DNA from 3 places in the Streptomyces sp. NPDC029041 genome. Region 2 is predicted to be linked to each of the others. Evidence: riboswitches for the same ligand, from Rfam matches in the RefSeq annotation. Region 2 holds a riboswitch; each other region holds the start of a gene.
What was found. A riboswitch is a leader RNA that binds a small molecule or an ion and turns the genes downstream of it on or off. The one in region 2 is predicted to bind thiamine pyrophosphate.
Positions count from the first base shown of each region.

Region 1: it holds a riboswitch for thiamine pyrophosphate, as region 2 does, so the genes downstream of both, thiO (glycine oxidase ThiO) here and thiC (phosphomethylpyrimidine synthase ThiC) in region 2, are expected to answer to the same signal.
Region 3: it holds a riboswitch for thiamine pyrophosphate, as region 2 does, so the genes downstream of both, AB0F04_RS26035 (thiamine ABC transporter substrate-binding protein) here and thiC (phosphomethylpyrimidine synthase ThiC) in region 2, are expected to answer to the same signal.

Region 1 is NZ_JBEZWO010000003.1:393,419-395,676, reverse strand. It holds gene thiO (glycine oxidase ThiO) at 1-774, opposite strand, end outside; TPP riboswitch at 772-883, opposite strand; gene AB0F04_RS09035 (hypothetical protein) at 936-1,286, shown strand; gene AB0F04_RS09030 (FAD-dependent oxidoreductase) at 1,319-2,258, shown strand, end outside.
Region 2 is NZ_JBEZWO010000008.1:278-2,535, forward strand. It holds partial or broken gene thiC (phosphomethylpyrimidine synthase ThiC) at 1-1,387, opposite strand, end outside; TPP riboswitch at 1,380-1,569, opposite strand; gene AB0F04_RS21270 (YibE/F family protein) at 1,642-2,258, shown strand, end outside.
Region 3 is NZ_JBEZWO010000010.1:117,273-119,530, forward strand. It holds gene AB0F04_RS26030 (iron ABC transporter permease) at 1-316, opposite strand, end outside; gene AB0F04_RS26035 (thiamine ABC transporter substrate-binding protein) at 292-1,329, opposite strand; TPP riboswitch at 1,454-1,560, opposite strand; gene rlmN (23S rRNA (adenine(2503)-C(2))-methyltransferase RlmN) at 1,585-2,258, opposite strand, start outside.

The sequences.
Region 1 (2,258 bases), on a different contig from region 2:
GCGCACGGTCCGGCTCAGGAACGGCCCGTGCCGCTGCGGCATGGTCAGCCGCAGGACCTGGCCCTTCACCGGCCGCACGGGAGGCAGCACGTCCTCCGGGACGCCCGCGAGCCGCCCGCTGAGACTCCCCCCGGCGAGCACCACCTGCCCGGCGGCCGCCTCGGTCCCGTCGGCCAGGACGGCACCCGCGGCCCGGTCCCGGACGACGGCGAGCCGCTCTGCCCACGTACGGCGGAAGACCACGCCCGTCCGCTCGCAGGCGGCGACCAGCGCCCCGGCCAGCCGCCGCGGATCGATCTGGTGATCGCCGTCGACTCGCAGCCCCCCGCGCACGCCCGGCGCGAGCATCGGCTCCAGGCGCCGGCACTCGCGCCCCGACAGCCACTGCGACTCCAGCCCCGACTGCTGCTGCAGGGCGTGCAGTTCGCGCAGGTGGGCCCGGTCGTCGGCGTCCAGCGCCACGGCGAGCGTGCCGCAGCGGCGGTAGCCGAGGTCCCGGCCGGTCAGCTCGGTGAGCTCGGCGGCGAAGTCCGGGTAGCGCCGGGCGGAGGCGAGGTTCAGACCGAGCAGGGTCTGCTCGCCGTAGTGCAGTTCCGTGACGGCGGCCAGCATCCCGGCCGCGACCTGAGCGGCCCCGCCGCCCGGCTCGGGGTCCACGACGGCCGTGGCGAACCCCCGTTGCGCGGCCCGCCAGGCCGTGACCAGGCCGATGATCCCGCCCCCGATGACCAGGACGTCTGACGACACGGACGTGGATGTGGACGTAGGCGACATGGGCGTCCAGCCCCTCCCTTCGCCGGCATGACCCGGATCAGGTTCGTACGGTCGGAGGCCGCCAGCCTCCCTCTCAGCCCGGTGCGTCCGGGCTCCCGCGAGTGCTTTACGTTGGCCACCCTAGCCCGACGCCCTGTCCCGCAGTAAGGGAGCCTCAGTCCATGGCCCGATCCCTCGACGGTCTCGTCCTCGCCCCGGTCGCCGACCAGGCCCCGGGGCAGGTGGGCACCCGCACCCGGTTCACGTACCACGAGCGGCAGGGCGAGATCTGGGCCGAGTACACCGGTGGCGACGTCGTACGCGGGCACCTCGTGGGTACCCGGAAAGGTGACCGGCTGGACTTCCGGTACGTCCAGCTCAAGCAGGACGGCACCACGTCCTCCGGGCACTGCGTCTCCTCGGTCGTGGAGCTGCCCGACGGGCGGGTGCGGCTGGAGGAGACCTGGGAGTGGGAGTCCCAGCAGGGTGACGGCACGAGCGTTGTGGAGCAGGTCACGGCGCATGAGCACTGACTGACGAAACGTCAGGTGTCTATGGTGATCAGGTGAGCGAGCAGACGCAGGAACCAGGTTCGTCCGCGCCGCGGCGCGTCGTCGTGGCGGGCGCGGGCATGGCCGGGGTGCAGACCGCCGTAGCGCTGCGCGAGCAGGGCTTCACCGGTGACGTGATCCTCATCGGCGCCGAGCCCCACCAGCCCTACGACCGGCCCCCGTTGTCCAAGGCCGTCCTGCTCGGCAAGTCCGAGGGCTCCGCCTTCGACGTCGACTTCGAGGCCCTCGGCATCGAACTGCGGCTCGGCTGCGAGGTGCTGGGCCTGCGCCCCGCCGACCACGAGCTGGACACCGAGGACGGGCCCGTGCCGTACGACGTCCTGGTCGTCGCGACGGGCGCGGAACCCGTCCGGCTGCCCGGCACCGAGGGCGTGCCGGGCGTGCACCTGCTGCGCACCCTCGACGACGCCGAGCGGCTGCGGCCCGTGCTGGCCCGCCGGCACGACATCGTGGTCGTCGGCGCGGGCTGGATCGGCGCCGAGTTCGCCACCGCCGCGCGCGAGGCGGGCTGCGCGGTGACCGTCGTCGAAGCCGCGGAACGCCCGCTCGCCGGGGCGCTGCCCGCCGAGGTCGCCGCCCCCATGGCCGACTGGTACGCCGACGCGGGCGCCGACCTGCGGACACGCGCGCGCGTGGAGCGCGTCGAACCCGGCGTCGTCGTCCTCGACGACGGCTCGCGGCTGCCCGCGGGCGCGGTCGTCGTCGGCATCGGCGCCCGCCCCGCGACGGCCTGGCTGGCCGGTTCCGGGATCGGGCTGGGCCCGCACGGCGAGATCGTGGCCGACGAGCATCTGCGCACGGGCGAGCCGGATGTGTACGCGGTCGGCGACTGCGCCTCCTTCCCCTCGGGTCGCTACGGCGAGCGCCTGCTGATCCATCACTGGGACAACGCCCTCCAGGGGCCGCGCACGGTCGCCGTGAACATCGTCGGCC
Region 2 (2,258 bases):
GCTCCTTGGGCGTGACGTAACACAGCATCGCCGTGCCCCACCAGGCGATCATCGCGGCACCGATGCCGGAGGTGATGTGGTCGTACGCCGGTGCGACGTCGGTGGTCAGCGGGCCGAGCGTATAGAACGGAGCTTCATCGCAGATCTCCTGCTGAAGGTCGATGTTCTCCTTGATCTTGTGCATCGGGACGTGGCCCGGGCCCTCGATCATGGTCTGAACGTTGAAACGCTTCGCGACCCGGTTGAGTTCCCCGAGCGTGCGCAACTCCGCGAACTGGGCCTCGTCGTTGGCGTCCGCGATCGACCCGGGCCTGAGGCCGTCCCCGAGCGAGTACGTCACGTCGTACGCGGCGAGGATCTCGCAGAGCTCCTCGAAGTTCTCGTACAGGAACGACTCCTTGTGGTGCGCGAGGCACCAGGCCGCCATGATCGAGCCGCCGCGGGAGACGATGCCGGTCTTGCGGTTCGCCGTCAGCGGCACGTACGGCAGGCGCACACCCGCGTGGACCGTCATGTAGTCCACGCCCTGCTCGGCCTGTTCGATGACGGTGTCCTTGTAGATCTCCCAGGTCAGCTCCTCGGCTCGGCCGTCGACCTTCTCCAGGGCCTGGTAGAGCGGCACGGTGCCGATGGGCACGGGGGAGTTGCGCAGCACCCACTCACGCGTGGTGTGGATGTTGCGGCCGGTGGACAGGTCCATGACCGTGTCGGCGCCCCAGCGGGTCGCCCAGGTCATCTTCTCGACCTCCTCCTCGATGGAGGAGGTCACCGCCGAGTTGCCGATGTTGGCGTTGACCTTCACCAGGAATCGCTTGCCGATGATCATCGGCTCGATCTCCGGGTGGTTGACGTTGGCCGGCAGCACGGCCCGGCCTGCGGCGATCTCGTCACGGACCACCTCGGGAGAAACGTTCTCCCGGATGGCCACGTACTCCATCTCGGGCGTGATCTCGCCGCGGCGGGCGTACGCGAGTTGCGTGACGGCCTCTCCGCCCCTGCCGCGACGCGGCTGGCGGGGCCGGCCGGGGAACACCGCGTCCAGGTTCCGGAGACCGCCCCGGGGGGAGGTGTGCTTGATGCCGTCGTCCTCGGGACGGACGGGGCGGCCCGCGTACTCCTCGGTGTCGCCGCGGGCGATGATCCAGTTCTCGCGCAGCGGCGACAAACCCCTGCGGACGTCGGTTTCGACGAGTGGATCGGTGTAGGGGCCCGACGTGTCGTACAGCGTGACCGACCGGCCGTTGGTGAGGTGCACCTGACGGACCGGCACGCGCAGATCGGGGCGGGTTCCCTCGATGTACGCCTTGTGCCAGCCGATGGACTTCCCGGCCTCCTCGGACGTCTCGTCCTGGATGGAGGCAGGCGTGCGTGCGTCCTTGTTGGTCATGAGACCTACTCCCTACGCCGGCATTACCCGGTAACAGGTTCGGCGGTCGACGCAGCGGTTTCCGTCCGGCGACGTTTCGTGTGAAACATCACTCGACTCCGGCGATGTTTCATGTGAAACATCGCTGGGACGGAGGTCAGCGCCCTCTCAGCCCGGTGCTCCGAGCTCCCGCGTGTACAAAAGGTGCCCCCACGCTAGCGGCAATTCTGGCGCGGTGAACAGAGGGCCCCCCTCGTTCTTGCGATGATCGGGCGGTGACCACGACGCAGCGTCCCTCCTTCCCACCGCCCGAGCCGCCCCGCGGATCCGGCGCCGGAAACGGCAATGGCCGTGGTGACGGCCATGATTACGCCGCCGGAGCCGGGCAGGGGCCGGCCGGGGGGCAAGGACCTGCCAGGCGGCAGAGCCCCGAGCTCGGGTACGGGCAGGACGCGGGATTCGGCCCTGGGGACCGCGGTGAGTATGGGACGGGCTCCGGCAGTGGCCGGGGTACCGGTTCTCCGGGCGGTCATCCCCGTCAGAGTTGTCCATTCGGCGGACAGGGCCCCGGACAGGGAGCCGATGGCGGGTACGGACCAGGGCCCACCGGAGGTGGCGGCCACGGCCGCGGCCGCGGCGACGGGTACGGCGGAGGCGACGGGCAGGGCCACGGGCACGGCGGTGGCCCCGGACACGGCCACGGCCAGGGTGGCGGCGACGGACAGGGCCCCGGTCAGGGCGGTGGCGACGGTAACGGCCATGGCCCAGGTTCCGGCGCGGGCGGCGGGCACGGGCACTCTCACAGTCACGGTCCGGCCACGCCGGTCTCCCAGCACCTGCGCAAGGTCATCGCGGCGATCCTCATCCCGTTCGCCGCCGCCGTGCTGGTCGG
Region 3 (2,258 bases), on a different contig from region 2:
GCAGGACCTGCTTGCCGGGGAAGTCCAAGCGGGCGAAGACGTACGCACCGGGGAGGGCGACGAGCAGCGTGAGCGCGGTGGAGACCAGCGCCTGCCAGGTGGTGAACCACAGGACGTGCCGGACGTCGGACTGCGCCAGCACCTCCCCGATCCGCCCGAGGTGCCAGGTCCCGTCCGCCTTGAGACCGCGCGCGACGATCGCGGCGACGGGGTAGGCGAAGAAGACGGCGAAGAACGCGACGGGCACGGTGAGCAGACCGAGCCGCGCCGCGCTTCCGCGCCTCCTGCGGGCTACTTCAGAACGAGTGAAATCCACGACTTGACCCACTGGTCACGGTGGTCGGCGATCTTCGCCGGGGCCATGGTCTCCGGGTCCTTCGCCTGCGGCCCGTACTTCGCGAACTCCGGCGGCACCTGGGCGCCCTCGCGCACCGGGTAGACGAACATGTTGAGCGGCATGTCGTCCTGGAACCTCTTGCTGATGAGGAAGTCGAGGAGGGCCTTGCCGCCCTTGGTGTTCTCGGCGTTGCTGAGCAGCCCCGCGTACTCGACCTGCCGGAAGCAGGTGCCCTCGGCGACCCCGGTCGGGGCGGCCGTCGGCTTCGGGTCGGCGTACAGCACCTCGGCGGGCGGCGAGGAGGCGTACGACACGACGAGCGGCCGGTCGCCCTTGGCCTTCTTGCCGCTGCTGGAGCCGGAGAACTCCTCGTTGTAGGCCTGCTCCCAGCCGTCGACGACCTTCACGCCGTTGGCCTTGAGCTTCATCCAGTAGCCCTCCCACCCGTCGTCGCCGTACTCCGCGACCGTGCCGAGCAGGAAGCCCAGGCCGGGCGAGGACGAGGAGGCGTTCTCGGTGACGAGCAGGTCCTTGTACGCGGGCTTGACCAGGTCGTGGAGAGTCCGCGGAGGCGCCAGCTTGCGGTCGGCGAAGTACTTCTTGTCGTAGTTGACGCAGATGTCGCCGGTGTCGATGGGGGTGACCCGGTGCTTGTCCTGGTCGACGCGGTACTCGGGCAGGATCAGGTCGGATCCCTTCGCCTCGTACGACTGGAAGAGGCCGTTGTCGAGGGCGCGGGACAGCAGCGTGTTGTCGACGCCGAAGAAGACGTCGCCTTGCGGGTTGTCCTTGGTGAGGATGGCCTTGTTCACGGCCTGCCCGGCGTCGCCGTCCTTGAGGACCTGGACCTTGTACCCGGACTGCTTCTCGAAGGCCGCGATGACGTCCTTGGACGCGGCCCACGAGTCGTGGCTGACGAGCGTCACGGTCTTGGAGTCGCCGGACTCCTGGCCGCCGCCGGACGACCCGCAGGCGGCGAGCGTGCCGGCCATGCCGAGCCCGACGACCGCCGCCGTCAGCCGCTTGATGTTGTTACGCACTGGATTCCTCCTGGAGTGACCAGGAGAAGACGCGGCCCCGCCCGGGACTTCCGGGGTCCCGGGCAGGGCGCAACAGCTCGAGTGATGACCGATCTCCCTACCCAGAATGACCTGGGCCAGGTTCGGAGGGTCTGCGGCCGTGTGCCGCACTCTCAGCGCTGTGGCGCTCCCCTGTCGGAATATGCAGATGTTCTTACGGCGGTCAGACTACCGTTCGGTGGCGGCGAGCTGACCACACGCCCCGTCGATCTCCTGGCCACGGGTGTCCCGGATCGTCACCGGCACACCATGGGCGGCGATCGCCTCCACGAACGCCTTCTCGTCCTCGGGTCGCGAGGCGGTCCACTTGGAGCCGGGCGTCGGGTTCAGCGGGATCAGGTTCACGTGCACGGGCTTGCCCTTGAGCAGCCGTCCGAGCCGGTCACCGCGCCAGGCCTGGTCGTTGATGTCCCGGATCAGCGCGTACTCGATGGACAGCCGGCGCCCCGACTTGGCGCTGTACTCGAAGCCGGCGTCCAGCACCTCGCGCACCTTCCACCGGGTGTTCACCGGCACGAGGGTGTCGCGCAGCTCGTCGTCGGGCGCGTGCAGCGAGATGGCGAGACGGCACTTGAAGCCCTCGTCGGCGAACCGGTGGATGGCCGGGACGAGGCCGACGGTGGAGACGGTGATGCCACGCTGTGAGAGACCCAGGCCGTCGGGCTCGGGGTCGGTGAGCCGCCGGATGGACCCGATGACCCGGTTGTAGTTCGCGAGCGGCTCGCCCATGCCCATGAACACGATGTTGCTGAGCCGGGCCGGGCCCCCGGGAACCTCCCCGTCCCTGAGCGCCCGCATGCCGTCGACGATCTGATGCACGATCTCGGCGGTGGACAGATTCC